DNA from 4 places in the Halomonas sp. ATBC28 genome. Region 4 is predicted to be linked to each of the others. Evidence: predicted binding sites of a transcription regulator. Region 4 holds the regulator's gene; each other region holds the start of a gene.

Region 1 (3,740 bases), on a different contig from region 4:
AATACGGTCGGGGCCGTACTGCTTGGCGGTGTAAACGTTAGAAGCAGCGACCAGCTCGTTGAGCTCGTCCCAGTTACCGCGAACGAAGCCGCCCATGCCGCGAGCACGTTTGTACTGTTTGGTCTTGGCGGGGTCTTCGACAATAGACGCCCAGGCGTCGACCGGATCTGGGTTAGCCTTGAGCGCTTCGCGCCATAGCGCCAGCAACGGCTTGCGAATCAACGGGTACTTGAGGCGGTTGGCGCTGTACAGATACCAGGAGTAGCTGGCGCCGCGCGGGCAGCCACGCGGCTCATGGTTAGGCAGGTCGGGACGGGTACGGGGGTAGTCAGTCTGCTGGGTTTCCCAGGTAACTAAACCGTTCTTAACGTAGATCTTCCAGCTACAGGAGCCGGTGCAGTTCACCCCGTGGGTACTGCGTACTACTTTGTCGTGCTGCCAGCGGGCACGATAACTATCTTCCCACTGGCGGGATTCGCTGCGTAGCTCACCGTGTTCGTTGGCAAAAGGCTCGCGGGACTTGCGGAAGAAATTCAGCCGATCTATGAAGTGACTCATGGTCGATCTCCAGGCTCCTCGGAAATTTGCATACCCGACAGTGCGGGTTCCATGGAGTGGATTCTGCGTGATCGACAAGCGAATTACTGCGTGATTACCTCCATATACACCCTGTCTACCCCCAAGGTGATAGAGCGGCCAACGTAAAGGAATAGACAGTTGGCACTGTTGAAATTACACCGTGCGCGAATAACGGTTTTCCGTTGGTTTCAGGTAGGCGTCGAACGCCATGGCCAGGTTGCGGATCATCAACCTCCCTGAAGGCAGCACCTCGATGTCATGGTCGCGCAAAGCAATTAACCCGTCGTCCGCCATCTCTTCGAGGCTCGCCAAGGCACTCGCGAAGTAGCTGCGAAAATCGATATTGTGCCGGGCCTCGATAGCGGCAAATTCAAGGCGGCCGTGACACATCAGAGTATTAATGACATCGCGGCGCAGGCGGTCGTCATCGCTAAGGCGATAGCCACGGAAGACCGGTAAACGCCCTTCATCCAAGCGATGCTGATACTGGGCAGTTTCCTTGACGTTTTGGCTATAGGTATCGCCCACCTTGCCAATCGAGGTAATGCCCAGCCCAATCATGTCGCAGTCGGCGTGGGTAGAGTAGCCCTGAAAATTGCGCTGCAGAGTGCCATTTTCACGGGCCAAGCTCAGCTCGTCATTCGGAAGGGCGAAGTGATCCATGCCGATGTAGACATACCCTGCGGCCGTCAGGCGGTTAATCGTAAGCTCCAGCAGCTCCAGCTTGCGCTCGGGTGGCGGCATGTCTTCGGGGCGAATTAGCCGCTGAGCTTTAAACAGTTCGGGCAGATGGGCGTAGCTATAAGCGGCAATGCGATCCGGTTGCAGGTCAATAATCTTGGTTAGCGTCGTATCGAAACTCGCCACTGTCTGCAGCGGTAAACCGTAGATCAGGTCAACGCTGACCGATTCAAACCCCGCCTCGCGGGCAGCCTTGACCAGGGATACCACCTGCTCTTCGCTCTGGACGCGATTGACCGCTTGCTGCACGTCGTGATCGAAATCCTGCACACCGAAGCTCAACCGATTGAAGCCCAGCGCGTAGAGCTCGTACACCTGTTCGGGTGTCACGGTGCGAGGGTCTACCTCCAGCGAGAATTCACGCTCTTCAGGTGCGGCGAAGTGAAAGGCTTCGTCCAGCGCCGCCATCAGTTCGCTTAGCTGGGCGTTGCTTAAATAGGTTGGGGTGCCGCCGCCCAGGTGCAGTTGGGTCATTTGGCGGGTGGTATCGAACAGCGCTCCCTGAGCACGTATCTCCTGTTTTAACCACTGGAGGTATTCGGCGGCTCGCTCGGTATTATGAGTAATGATTTTGTTGCAGGCGCAGTAGTAGCACAGGCTTTTGCAGAACGGGATATGCACATAGACCGAAAGCGGCTTGGGTACTGCGACCCGATTACTGCGCTCGGCGGCGCTACGGTAATCATCCTCGGCAAACGCGGCATGAAACTGGGGCGCAGTGGGATAAGAAGTGTACCGCGGGCCTGGGCGGTCATATTTCTCTACCAGGGGGCGATTGAAGAGCAGTTCATCTTGCATGATTGGAATAGGTCTCTGAGGAATAGGTCTCTGAGGAATAGGTCTCTGAAAAGGGGCTCTAGAAGAGTTCTCTGAAAAAGGTCTCTGAGAAATAAATCTGGAAGTGGGTGCAGCAAGCATTGGTTAATATTCATACAATATACGTTTTAAAAACTGCCTGCATCCAGCTTGCCTACTCTGCAGCGTTATCCTCTTTTGAAAGCCACCCCAATATGACCTGTGTCAAAAGCCGACAAAAAATAGGTGACTAAAATGCTCGGACTTTTCCCGCAAGGAGTCTCGCTATGGAGCTTGTATGTCCCGCTGGCAACCTGCCCGCCCTCAAGCGCGCCGTAGATGAAGGTGCCGACGCTGTCTATTTCGGTTTCCAGAACATCACCAACGCACGGCAATTCGCCGGGCTAAACTTTACCGACAAACGTGCCCGCGAGGGGATCGATTACGCCCACCGACATGGCAAACGCGTTTTTTGCGCCATTAATACCTATCCCCAGCCCGATGGCTGGCAACACTGGACTCGGGCCGTAGACCAGGCCGCCGAACTGGGCGTGGATGCGCTGATTCTCGCCGATATGGGACTGCTCGACTACGCTACTCGCCATCACCCCGAGATCTCGCGGCACCTTTCAGTGCAGGGTTCGGCAACCAGCCATGAAGCGCTTCGCTTTTACCACCAGCATTTCGGCATCAAGCGCGCCGTACTGCCAAGGGTGCTGTCAATCACTCAGGTACGCGACCTGGCCAAGCAAACACCGGTAGAACTGGAGGTGTTCGCTTTCGGCAGCCTGTGCATCATGGCCGAAGGACGCTGCTATCTCTCCTCCTACCTGACCGGCGAATCGCCCAATACCCGGGGCGTCTGCTCACCAGCGGCCCATGTCCGCTGGGAAGAAACGCCTGAGGGCTTAGAGTCGCGCCTTAACAATGTTCTTATCGACCGCTACGCCGAAGGCGAGAGCGCGGGCTACCCCACCCTATGCAAGGGTCGCTTCGAGGTTACGGGCGAGACCTATCACGCCATTGAGGAACCCACCAGCCTCAATACCCTGGAGCTATTGCCGGAGCTACGCGACCTGGGTATTAGCGCCGTCAAAATTGAAGGTCGTCAGCGCAGCCCCGCCTATGTCTCTAAAGTGGCCGGGATCTGGCGTCAGGCGCTCAACCGCCTAGAGGCTCAGCCTGAGCGCTTTGATCCAGAACCCGCCTGGATGGCAGGCCTTGCCGAGCTTTCCGAAGGTGCCATCACTACCCTAGGCGCCTACGAACGCCGCTGGAAATAGGAGCTAAAGATGTCGAGCACCACACTCCCCCCACAACTGAGCCCGTCCACTGCCCCTCTGCAACTCTCCCTCGGGCCAGTGCTTTTTTACTGGACTCGGCAACGCTACGCCGACTTCTACCGCGAGGCGGCCGACTGGCCGGTAGAGATTATTACCCTGGGCGAAACCGTCTGCTCGCGGCGTCGCGATATGAAACTGGACGACTGGCTAGGCATTGGGCGCGAGCTCACCCAGGCGGGCAAGCAGGTAGTACTCGCCAGCCAGACCTTGATCGAGTCCGAAGCCGACCTGCGTGACTTGCGCAAGCTGTGTGACAACGGTGATTTTATCGTCGAGGCCAAT
Region 2 (3,740 bases), on a different contig from region 4:
AGCTCAGGGTGCTATCGAGCTGCTCCTTGATATGGTTGAGGGCATCCAGCAGCGAGGTACTGTCATCCACCGGCAGGTCATACGCCTGCCAGTACGTCTCAGTCGAGTTATCAGGCAGGTAGCGTTTGACGCTAATATGCTTGGTGCTGACATTCTTCGTACTGATTAAGTTAGTACTCATCTGATCGATACTCATGCCTTCTCCCCCTTGCCCGCATCGCCATAGGCCCGCTCCGCCGGGGCGGAGAATTGCACATCGACGTCCTGCCAGCGCAGTTCGGCATGGACATCGCCTTGGTAAAAGACCTGGCTATGCTTGAGGTAGTTAACGTCATCGCGTTTCTGCATGCCTTCATCCAAGCGCTGGTGGGCACCGCGGGACTCACGGCGCTCAAGCGCGCCCAAACAAGACGCTTCGGCAATATCCAGTCCACACTCCAGTTCAAGACATTCCAATAACTCAGTGTTGAAGATCTTGCTGGTATCGTTAACGCGGATCTCGTTGAAGCGCGCACGCAGTTGGCGCATGGTATCCAGCGAATGGCGCATGCCCTCTTCGGTGCGGTAAATCCCACAGCCGCTCTCCATGGCCTGCACCATGGCGTGCTTGAGTTCCACCCAGTTCTCGCCGCTCCCCGTTCCGTCACAGAGCCGCAGCAGCTTGGCTTGCTGGCAGTCGCCCTGGGCTTCCAGCAGGCGCTCATCGGCCCACTCGGTTTGTGCTGCGCGCTTGCTTGCCTGCTCACCGGCCAGGCGGCCAAACACCAACAGCTCCGTCAGCGAGTTAGAGCCCAATCGATTGGCGCCGTGCAGACCCACCGAAGCACACTCCCCGGCGGCGTAGAGCCCAGCAATGGAGGTTTCGCACTGTGGATTGGTTTCAATACCGCCCATGGTGTAGTGAACCGCTGGGCGAATGGGGATGGGCACTTTCACCGGGTCGACGTTGATATAGGATTTGGCCAGCTCGCAGATAAACGGTAGGCGCTCCAGAATGTACTTTTCACCCAAGTGACGCAGATCGAGATAGACCACATCGCTGTCGCCAAACTTACCGGTGCGGCCTGCCTGCTGCTCCTGCCAGAAGGCCTGGGAGAGTTTGTCCCGCGGGCCCAGCTCCATATACTTGTTTTCCGGTTTACCCAGCGGCGTTTCCGGGCCAAGGCCATAATCCTGCAGATAACGATAGCCCTCTTTATTGAGCAGAATACCGCCTTCCCCCCGGCACGCTTCAGTAATCAAAATGCCGGAGCCGGGCAAGCCGGTGGGGTGGTATTGAACAAACTCCATGTCCCGCAGCGCCACACCATGGCGGTAGGCCATCGCCATACCGTCGCCAGTGACAATGCCCGCATTGGTGTTGAAACGGAATAAACGCCCCGCGCCGCCGGTGGCCAAAATCACCGCTTTGGCGCGCAGCACGGTTAATTCGCCAGTGGCTATTTGTAGGGCAATCACGCCAATCACAGCACCTTCGTGTACCGCCAAGTCGAGCACGAAGTATTCGTCGAAACGCTCGATCTCAGGGTATTTCAGCGAAGTCTGAAACAGGGTGTGAAGCATATGGAAGCCGGTTTTATCGGCGGCGAACCAAGTGCGGGCGGTTTTCATCCCCCCAAAGCGGCGCACCTGCACCTGACCATCGTCCTTACGGCTCCAAGGACAGCCCCAGCGCTCCATCTGCACCAGCTCTTGATAGGCGTGGTGAACAAAGTAGTCAGCCACCCCCTGCTCAACCAGCCAGTCACCGCCGGAAACGGTGTCATCAAAATGCGCCTGATGTGAATCTTCGGCACTTGTGACGGCAGCCGCACCGCCTTCCGCCGCCACGGTATGCGAGCGCATGGGGTACACCTTGGACAGCAGCGCAATACGTTGCGGGGTGTTGTGCTCTTTAGCGTGCTCGGCAGCCCCAATGGCAGCACGCAAGCCTGCGCCACCCCCACCGACAATCACGATATCGAAATCTCGCTGCTGCATGACGTTTCCTTCCGTTAGCCAAGTCAAAGGTGGTGGTAGCGACACTCTTCGGTGCCCTTTCATTCTTCGAACTTACCACGCTATTGGCAGGCCCTGCTCATTAGTCCAAAGAACTATTGACGTGCGTCAAGCAAGTAGAAAATCGACTAGGTATTGCTGTTACCCGCGTGCCACAGGCCCTACTCTTCAAGCCACTCACTGCAGGGCAGATACCTATCCGCCAGGCAATAAAAACAGCAAGAAAGACTAAAGAGAGGTGCAGCATGACAACCAATGCCCAACCCTCGCCACGATGGAAACTGTTAGCACCGTTAGCAGTCGCTATTATCGTCGCGCTGATACCTACACCCGAGGGGCTAGCGCCTCACGCGTGGTACTTTTTCGCCATCTTCCTTGGCTGCGTGGTTGGCTTGATTCTCGAGCCCTTACCTGGGGCGGTGGTCGGCCTGATCGGCGTTACCCTGGTGGCACTGCTTTCAAGGTGGGTGCTGTTCTCTCCGGAGCAACTGACGGCTGACGGATTCAGTGCCGCTAACCAAGCATTCTCATGGGCGGTGTCGGGCTTTACCAACTCTACGGTATGGCTAATTTTTGGTGCCTTTATGTTTGCCTTGGGGTATGAGAAAACCGGCCTGGGCAGGCGGATATCGCTCTGGCTCGTCAAAGCCATGGGGAAGCGTACTTTAACCCTGGGTTATGCGGTGATGATTGCCGATGGCATTCTGGCGCCGTTTACGCCTTCCAATACGGCGCGCAGTGCGGGCACGATCTATCCGGTCATTCGTAACCTGCCGCCGCTTTACGATTCGCATCCCAACGACCCTAGCATGAAGCGCATGGGCAGCTTTTTGATGTGGACCGCGCTTGCTTCTACCTGCGTCACTAGCTCGCTGTTTTTGACCGCTCTGGCCCCGAACTTACTGGCCATCGCGCTAACTGAAAGCGCGACCGGTATTCATATCAACTGGGGGCAGTGGTTTATGGCGGTAGCACCAGCCGGCATTTTGCTGCTTCTGCTAGTTCCGCTGCTGAGCTACTGGCTATGCGCGCCCGAAGTAAAAGCGGGTAATGAAATTTCCGACTGGGCAGGGCAGGAGTTAACCAAGCTGGGGGCACTGACTCGCCATGAAATGATGCTGGTCATTATGGTGGTCTCCGCCCTGCTGCTGTGGATTTTCGCGGGCGACATTATCTCTGGGTCATTGGTGGGCTTAGTGGTGATCTGCGGTATGTTGTTAACCGGCATTGTGACCTGGAGCGATATTCTCGATAACCGAGCCGCTTGGAATACCTTTGTGTGGTTTGCCACCCTGGTGGCGCTCGCGGGTGGGCTGAGCCTAGTGGGGTTTGTTAACTGGTTTGGCAGCGTGGTGGGCGGGCAGATAAGCCACTTTGACCCGCTGATGGCCATGGTGGCGCTGGTAGTTATTTTCTACCTGCTGCACTACTTCTTTGCCAGCGTGACAGCCCACGTTACTGCTCTGCTGCCGGTAATTCTGGCGGCGGCGTCGGGGATTGCCGGGCTGGATATGCAGATGTTTATCCTGCTGCTACTGCCCACACTGGGCTTTATGGGCATTCTCACCCCTTACGGCACAGGGCCAAGCCCGGTTTACTACGGCAGCGGCTACTTACCCAGCGCACTGTTTTGGCGGCTAGGGGCGATCTTTGGGCTGCTGTTCCTGGTGGTTTGGCTGGTGATTGGCCTGCCTTGGTTAATGCTGATCAGCTGATTGAAGTCAGCTAGCAGTACCCAACCA
Region 3 (3,740 bases), on a different contig from region 4:
TTTTTATCCGGATGGGCAGAGTGGGCAAAACCAGCTTCCCGCAGCCCTTCAATTAGCTGACGGCAGTAACGCTTCAGCGTGTCGGTGTTCGGGCAGTGAAGTAGTGCCGCGAACTCATCGCCTCCCAAGCGGTAGAGCTGCGCTTCATCATTCAGCGTTTCACCAATCAATGTGGCCAATTGGCGCAAAAGGGTATCGCCTTGCGGATGCCCGTAGGCATCGTTGTACTGTTTAAAAAAGTCTATATCGACCAGAATCAGCCCCAGCGACTGGTGCTGCTGCACCAACACATCCTGATGCAAAGCGCTGCGATTACCGATCCCGGTGAGCGGGTCGCGCATGGCGCGTTTCATCCACTCGAAGGTCTCTTGAGTGGCACGATCAGTGCGTCTTAGCTGGCGCTCATGGAGCCACCAAAACGCCAATCCCATCACAAAGATCAATAAACTGGAGTAGGTCAGCACCTGACTATGCTGACGGGTGCTTTCGGAAAAATCGTTAATCGCTGCGCCCCGACGATCAAGCTGATCCATCTCAATATGGGTTAAGCATTGAATCGGTGCGAACAACGCCATCGCCGCAGCGATACGGTCAATGCCCCGCGCCGCGAGCAGCGCCACCAGCCGATCCAACTCCTTCAAACTAGGCTCAACGCAGGTATATTCACGCCGATAAATGTGCACATCGGCTAAGCCGTAGGCCAGGTCAATATCCAAGGCTGCGGCATCCAGCGCATCTTGCTCTGCCTGGTCACTCAATAGCTCGGATTGGGCATTTTGTAGGTAGACCCGTGCCCGAGTAGAAAGCTGCTGACCTGTAAGGCTCCCCGTCTGGCTGAAATAAGCCTGTATTTCGGGGTATACCCAGCGCGATTCATAAACAATCAACACCATAAGTGCCAAAAAGCTCATCAAGCTCAATGATAACCACGTAAAATAGCGGTGCTGGCGAGCTAAAGGCCGGGGACGAACTGTGGGCTGCGCGACGGGCCTAGTTTTGGATGTCACCACTTCGCCTCTATGCTACGAATCATCCAGATCCAGTCATTGAACTCACGCAGGTTTTCTACGTCGCGATCACCCTTGCCCTGATTATTGTAGTCACGCTCTACCAGCCGCACAGGGCCTCGCGTACGGATGGTGAGCGGATCGCCATCCTCAGAGCTAACCAGGTACCAGTTAGGGTCGTCCCACCCTTCTAAGGTAACCTCGTAGTCGTCCCAAGCGGTAAAGTGAAGCGCCGGGGGCACTTCGCCAAACTGTTCAATCAGAAAGGTGCGAAACTCGACGCCCTGCATCTCCACATCGCGCCCTTGATAGGGGTCATAGAGTGTAAACGTCGTATCAGACATGTCGTGCAAGTCACTTAAAGCGACCTTTTGAGTGACATCGCCGTTGATCATATTTACTGCCTGGGCAAAGGCAGTCGCGGGAAGTATTATGCCCACGACAATTAACGCGCACGCTAACCGATCACGTACACGACCCCACGGGCTGTGGTGTAAGGCAACTGCGTTCATGACAAAGCATCCTAGTGTAGTCATTGCTTCAATGGACTTTACCAGAGCACGCCTTGCATTGCTCATTAACGCACGCTATGCGATTGCAACTTTTCAGCACATTTCAGGCAAAAAAAAGCCAGCCCATGGTGGGCTGGCAACAGGAGGTTTACTGCGATAGCAAACCCCCTCCCCTGACAAGGTTTACATGAGGTGGGAAAGCTACTTTTTACGCTCATCTTTACGTAGATGATCACGAATCACGAAGCCCACCCACCCCAGCATAAAAACGATCACTAACGCGACGGTCACTAAGCCGAAAATAACTGTGTCATCCCAATACATGGTGAATCCCCCCGCCGTGATGTATGCGTTCATACTAGTCACTCAACGGCAGAAGAATGCTGACCTAGATCAAGTTACGGCAGGCGGGGGTAAGCGGTTAAACAGGAAATTGATACTGGTCAATTTTTGGGTGCTATTAACCTACAGCACCTTGCGGTCTTCGACTTTACTGTGTTCGGTACCTGGTGGTAACGGATGGCCTTTGGCTAATTCTGCACGGGTAGCTTCGCGTACGTCTAAAATGGTGACTTTATAGTTCAGCGTGCGCCCGGCCAGGGGGTGATTGGTATCGACGGTGACGCGGTCACCATCGACTTTGAGTACCGTAACAATTTGCGGCCCGGCTTCGCCCTCAGTTTGAAAACGGCTGCCCGGCTCCAACTCAGCGTTACCAAAAGAGCCGCGACTGACTTCCTGAACCAAATCTTCGTTACGCACACCGTAGGCATCCGCGGGCATTAGTTGAACGCTAAGCTCGGCGCCTACGGTTTGACCTGCTAGCGCACTCTCCAACCCTGGCACGATATTGTCGTGGCCATGCAAATACTCTAGCGGCTTATTGCGCGCTTGGGAGTCATCCAGTACCTGCTTGCTGCCATCATTGAGCACGTCGCTGAGGACATAGTGCAAGGTAACTACCTGATGCGCCGTAATCGACATGGAAAACTCCTCTCCGGTAAGCTGTCGGTTTTGTGATAGAACTTCGCGATAGAACTTTGTGATAGCACTTTGCGATAAATACACTGCCTCAGTTTATCACTTGGCCGTTGCCAGCGTCTTTCCACCAGGAGTAGCGTTTAATGTTAAACCCCACCCCCCAGCGCACTTGGCTTGCTGCGCTGGCTATTTATTGTCGTGCCCCCGTTATTACCATGCTGTTTTTGGGGTTTTCTGCAGGCCTACCCTTTTTATTAGTGTTTTCAACACTCTCTGCCTGGCTGCGTAGCGACGGCGTGGAGGTAGCGGCAATTGGCTTTTTTGCCTGGATTGGCATGCTCTACTCGATCAAGTTTTTCTGGGCGCCGGTAGTAGACCGGTTAGCGCTCCCGATTTTAACCCGCGCCTTCGGCCAGCGCCGCGGTTGGATGCTGTTAGCCCAGGGGTTGATCGTTGCAGGGTTAGTGGGGCTGGCCGGTTTGAGCCCAGTGGGTAATCTCGGCTGGGTGGCCCTCTTTGCCCTGCTGGTGGCGTTTGGTTCAGCGACGCAAGATATCGCTATCGATGCCTATCGCATTGAGTCCGCCGATGACGATGTTCAGGCCGCCATGGCCTCGACCTATATTATTGGCTATCGCGGTGGCTTACTTGCCGCTGGTGCCGGCGCGCTGTATATCGCGGCCTCTGCCTCTTGGGATGCGGCCTACCTGAGCATGGCGGCGCTAATGGGCATTGGCGTTCTCACCGTGCTGCTGCGCCCTGAACCGAAGCGCGCTTCGCTTTCTATTCAACTTATCCATGAGCCTAAGGTACGGGCGTTTATTCGCGCCAGCCGCGGTAAGCCCAAACTGTTACGCCGCCTGGGTGCCTGGAGCATTGGTGCGCTGGTCTGTCCGTTTACCGACTTTTTTCGCCGCTATGGAGTGAAAGCGCTGTGGATTTTGGTGTTTATTGCCGTATTTAGAATCAGCGATTTGGCCATGGCCTCCATGGCCAACCCGCTGTATATCGACCTGGGCTTTTCGCTGGCAGAGATTGCTAACGTGACCAATATATTCGGCATTGCGATGAGCATTACCGGTGGAATTCTAGGCGGGCTATGCGTGGCGCGCTACGGCATTGGCCCGCTGCTGATCTTCGGCGCGGGGTTGGTGATGGTAACTAACCTGCTGTTTGCCGTGCTTGCCGTGGTGGGTAATCAGTTGCCCATGCTGGTGGTGACGATTATCGGCGATAACCT
Region 4 (3,740 bases):
GCTTGGTTACCCGCCGTGCCCCGGCAACATTATGGTGTCTAACCCCGAGTGGGTGGCCACGGTATCCCAATGGAAAGGTAATATTGCCAAGTGGGCCAGGGAGCGTGATGGCGATAGCCTGATGAAGCTGGCCATTATGCTCGATGCTCATGGCGTGGCGGGCAACCCGAGCTTGCTTGAGAGCGTGCGCGATGAGCTGTTTGAACGCTGCTCGGGCGATGAGCTGCTGCTTTCCTATTTTGCCCGCACGGCGCTGCGCTTTTCGACGCCGCTGACGCTGTTTGGTTCGCTGAAAAAGCCTCAGCACGGTATCGATATCAAGAAAGGCGGTATTTTCCCTATCGTGCACGGTGTGCGCACCATGGCGCTTGAGCGGCGCATCAAAGCCACCTCGACGTTTGATCGCTTGGATGCCCTGGTTACTGACGGCCGGTTGGATCGCCGTTTTGCCGATGACCTGGGCGAAGCGTTGGCGCTCTTTTCTGAGCTGCGCCTCAAGCAGCAGCTAAGTACGCTGGAAACTTCTGCGGATGCGAAAGAAACTAACGCCCAAAGCAGCAGACGCGCTAACCGTGTCGTGGTGCAGAACCTCTCTTCCCTGGAGCGCGACCTACTGCGCGAAGCGATGCATATTGTCAAAGACTTTAAGCAGCGGCTTTCCCACCGTTACCATTTGGAGTATTCGTGAGCGGAATGCGGCTGTTAGATCGACATGTGACGCTATTTAGCGGCTCGCTGCGCACCTTGTTAAGGCGTGAAAGTGACCGGCGTCGTTGTGCAGATTCCCCCTATGCCTGGCTGTTTCAGCCCTATATGGGCGAAGAGCTGGTGGCGCTCGCCTGCACAGCAACGCCCACGCAATCATCACCTGTGATCAGCGTGGCGGCAGTGGTGCTGAGCCATCAGCAGGTGCATACCAGTCGTGCTTTTGTGATCACCCTTGGTAGCGCAAAGCAGCCCGAGAGCGCAACGCTGCGCCGTCATCACTTGCTGTGCGAGGCGGGGGAGATACTGCCACCAAATAGTGATAACTTGAGCGCGCTAGTAGAATTTATCGGCAATCGGCCCATCGTTGGCTGGCAGTTAGAGAAGCGCATTGGAGCATTGAATGCACTACTCAGTAAGCGGCTGAATTTTGCCCTGCCCAACGCCCAGGTCGATGTGGCAAAACTGCATCAGCGCCAACTGCGCCGTTTGCACCCGGAGGTCGAAGCGCCCAGCAGCTTCGCCCAGGCGTTGGCATGCTGGCAAGTACCCGTCATGGGCATGCAGAGTGTGCTTGGAGAGGCCACCGCCAGCGCACTGCTGTATATGCGCCTGCAGCGTATTATGGCGCAGGTGGCATAGTAGTCTCTTTCGTCGTGGCGAGGACAGCTTTCCGCGAGGGCGCTGTGAACCCCTCCCTGGGCGCTACTTTTGTCATCCATGACAAAAGACCCTCGCTCCAAGCTGCCCTCGCACCGAGGTATGGTGCAGCGGTCAAAATAGTCACTTCCAATTGCGATATCTTGTGTGGCTACGTCTGATTAGTTGGGTCAGGCGGTGAGTGTTGTTAGAATAGTTATTACTTTTTTCTCTCACGCCTTCTACCCTCGGCAGTGCTTATACCATGCAAACTCTTGATCACTTTGATCCTGCTCACCTTGATACGGTTGGAGCCACCCCAGCTGACGCTGAGCACGACCAGCCTGAGCTGGCTGATGCGAAGCAGAAGCGTGAATTTAACAAGCTGCAAAAGCGTCTGCGCCGAGAAGTGGGCAATGCGATCATTGATTATCAAATGATCAATGAAGGTGATCGCGTAATGGTCTGCCTCTCCGGTGGAAAGGACAGCTACACGATGCTGGAGATTTTGCGCAATTTGCAGCGCAATGCGCCGGTCAATTTTTCGCTGGTAGCGGTCAATCTGGATCAAAAACAGCCGGGTTTTCCCGAGCACGTATTGCCTGCGTATCTGGATAAGCAGGGCGTGGAGTACCACATTGTCGAGCGCGATACTTACTCGGTGGTAAAAGAGAAAACCCCGGAAGGTAAAACCACCTGCGCGCTTTGTTCACGGCTGCGGCGCGGCTCGTTGTATGGCTTTGCCGAAGAGATTGGCGCCAATAAGATAGCCCTGGGCCATCACCGGGAAGATATTCTCGAAACACTGTTTCTCAATATGTTCTTTGGCGGCAACCTGAAAGCGATGCCGCCAAAGCTGCTATCCGATGATGGGAAGAATATCGTTATTCGGCCGTTGGCCTACTGCAAAGAGGCTGATATCGCCGAGTTTTCGCGGCTGATGGCGTTTCCGATTATTCCCTGCAACCTGTGCGGTTCACAGCCTAATATGCAGCGTCAGGTGGTCAAAGAGATGCTCGCCGAGTGGGACAAAAAGTTTCCTGGCCGCCTGGAGAGCATGTTCAAGGCTGTCACCAACATTGCCCCTTCCCAGTTGGCCGACCGCAGCCTGTTCGATTTTGAAGGCCTTGAGGCCAAGCAAGCAGAGCTACTGGCGGGGCGTATCCAAGCCTTTAACGTCAGCTAACTGTTTGCTCTTCCTCTTCGGCGAGGGTAATCAAGCGCGGCATATCGAGAATGTTGACCTCTCGCCCGGAGACCGCCACCACGCTCTGCTGCTGAAAGCGGCTTAGTATGCGGCTGACCGTTTCCACCGCTAAGCCCAGGTAGTTGCCGATATCAGCCCTGGGCATTGAGAGGCGAAAGCTGTAAGGCGAGTAGCCCCGGCGACGAAAACGATCCGAGAGGGTAATCAAAAAACTTGCTAGCCGCTGATCGGCGGTTTTACGCGAAAGTAGCCGCATCATACGCCGGTCATCGCGCAACTCTTTGCTCATGCTACGATAAAGCTGGCCACGCAGTTCGGGTAGCTCCTCCGAGAGTAAGTCCAGGCGGTCAAAAGGAATCTCGCAGACGGTGGTCGTTTCCAGGGCGATAACGCTACCGGGGTAATGCTCTTCGTCAATGCCATCCAACCCCACCAATTCACTGGGCAGGTAGAAATTGGTCAACTGCTCGCTGCCGTTACCTTCGGCGGTGATCTGTTTCAAACTGCCCGAACGGACTGCGTAAACGCTGGTAAAGGTGTCGCCCTGACGAAACAGCGGTTCGCCTTTTTTCAGCGGCGCGCGACGACGAATAATGGCGTCGAACTGCCCCACGTCGTCCAGCTCAAGGGCAAGTGGCAGGCACAGTGAGCTCAAACTGCAGGTTTGGCAGCGAGCTTCATGGAGTAGCGAGCGCCGACGGCTCATGGGTTCCAACATGCTTTGCTCCTTGAGAGGGTCCCGCTTATCAATTAGAAAATCCTTACTTATTATAGTCGCTTTAGCATGCCTGCAATAAGGTGATTAAACAATCTTAGAATACTGTTGTCCCGTTTGCCCGGAAAGATGGGTATCAAACGCCATTGCTATATGGCGAATCAGCAGCCGCCCCGTCGGCGTGGCGTTAAGCTGATCACCGCGGCGGGTCAGCAGGCCATCCTGTTCGGCGCTCTGCAGGCGCTCAAGCGCTGGCGCAAAGTAGCGGGGGGCATCGATGTTCCAGCGTTGACTAACGGCGGCCAGGTCAATGCCCATATCGCACATCAGCCGCTCAATCACGTCCCGCCGGATCAGGTCGTCATCACTTAAGCGTATGCCACGCACGGTGGCAAGCTGCCCCTGATCCAGCGTCGCTTCGTAGCTTGCCAGATCGCTCGGGTTCTGCGCATAGACGTCATCAATGCGCGAAAT

The links. Region 4 encodes FNR, which switches genes on or off when oxygen is low (the NO sensors DNR and NnrR bind a similar motif). Its sites were predicted from a motif close to TTGATNTANATCAA; they were not measured.
Region 1: the regulator FNR is predicted to act here: its motif matches at 2,331-2,344, upstream of hemN (oxygen-independent coproporphyrinogen III oxidase).
Region 2: the regulator FNR is predicted to act here: its motif matches at 2,097-2,110, upstream of frdA (fumarate reductase (quinol) flavoprotein subunit).
Region 3: the regulator FNR is predicted to act here: its motif matches at 1,903-1,916, upstream of ccoM (cytochrome c oxidase subunit CcoM).

The regions. Positions count from the first base shown of each region.
Region 1 is NZ_VCQL01000016.1:42,268-46,007, reverse strand. It holds gene E0L35_RS17810 (nitrate reductase subunit alpha) at 1-558, opposite strand, end outside; gene hemN (oxygen-independent coproporphyrinogen III oxidase) at 733-2,118, opposite strand; gene E0L35_RS17800 (peptidase U32 family protein) at 2,403-3,398, shown strand; gene E0L35_RS17795 (U32 family peptidase) at 3,408-3,740, shown strand, end outside.
Region 2 is NZ_VCQL01000001.1:120,345-124,084, reverse strand. It holds gene E0L35_RS00580 (succinate dehydrogenase/fumarate reductase iron-sulfur subunit) at 1-196, opposite strand, end outside; gene frdA (fumarate reductase (quinol) flavoprotein subunit) at 193-1,980, opposite strand; gene E0L35_RS00570 (anion permease) at 2,244-3,713, shown strand; gene menH (2-succinyl-6-hydroxy-2,4-cyclohexadiene-1-carboxylate synthase) at 3,720-3,740, opposite strand, start outside.
Region 3 is NZ_VCQL01000008.1:60,349-64,088, reverse strand. It holds gene E0L35_RS10825 (GGDEF domain-containing protein) at 1-911, opposite strand, end outside; gene E0L35_RS10820 (hypothetical protein) at 1,004-1,519, opposite strand; gene ccoM (cytochrome c oxidase subunit CcoM) at 1,721-1,876, opposite strand; gene E0L35_RS10815 (peptidylprolyl isomerase) at 1,985-2,503, opposite strand; gene E0L35_RS10810 (MFS transporter) at 2,644-3,740, shown strand, end outside.
Region 4 is NZ_VCQL01000004.1:144,409-148,148, forward strand. It holds gene E0L35_RS05675 (DUF294 nucleotidyltransferase-like domain-containing protein) at 1-688, shown strand, start outside; gene E0L35_RS05680 (DNA polymerase III subunit epsilon) at 694-1,347, shown strand; gene ttcA (tRNA 2-thiocytidine(32) synthetase TtcA) at 1,610-2,530, shown strand; gene fnr (fumarate/nitrate reduction transcriptional regulator Fnr) at 2,523-3,269, opposite strand; gene hemN (oxygen-independent coproporphyrinogen III oxidase) at 3,354-3,740, opposite strand, start outside.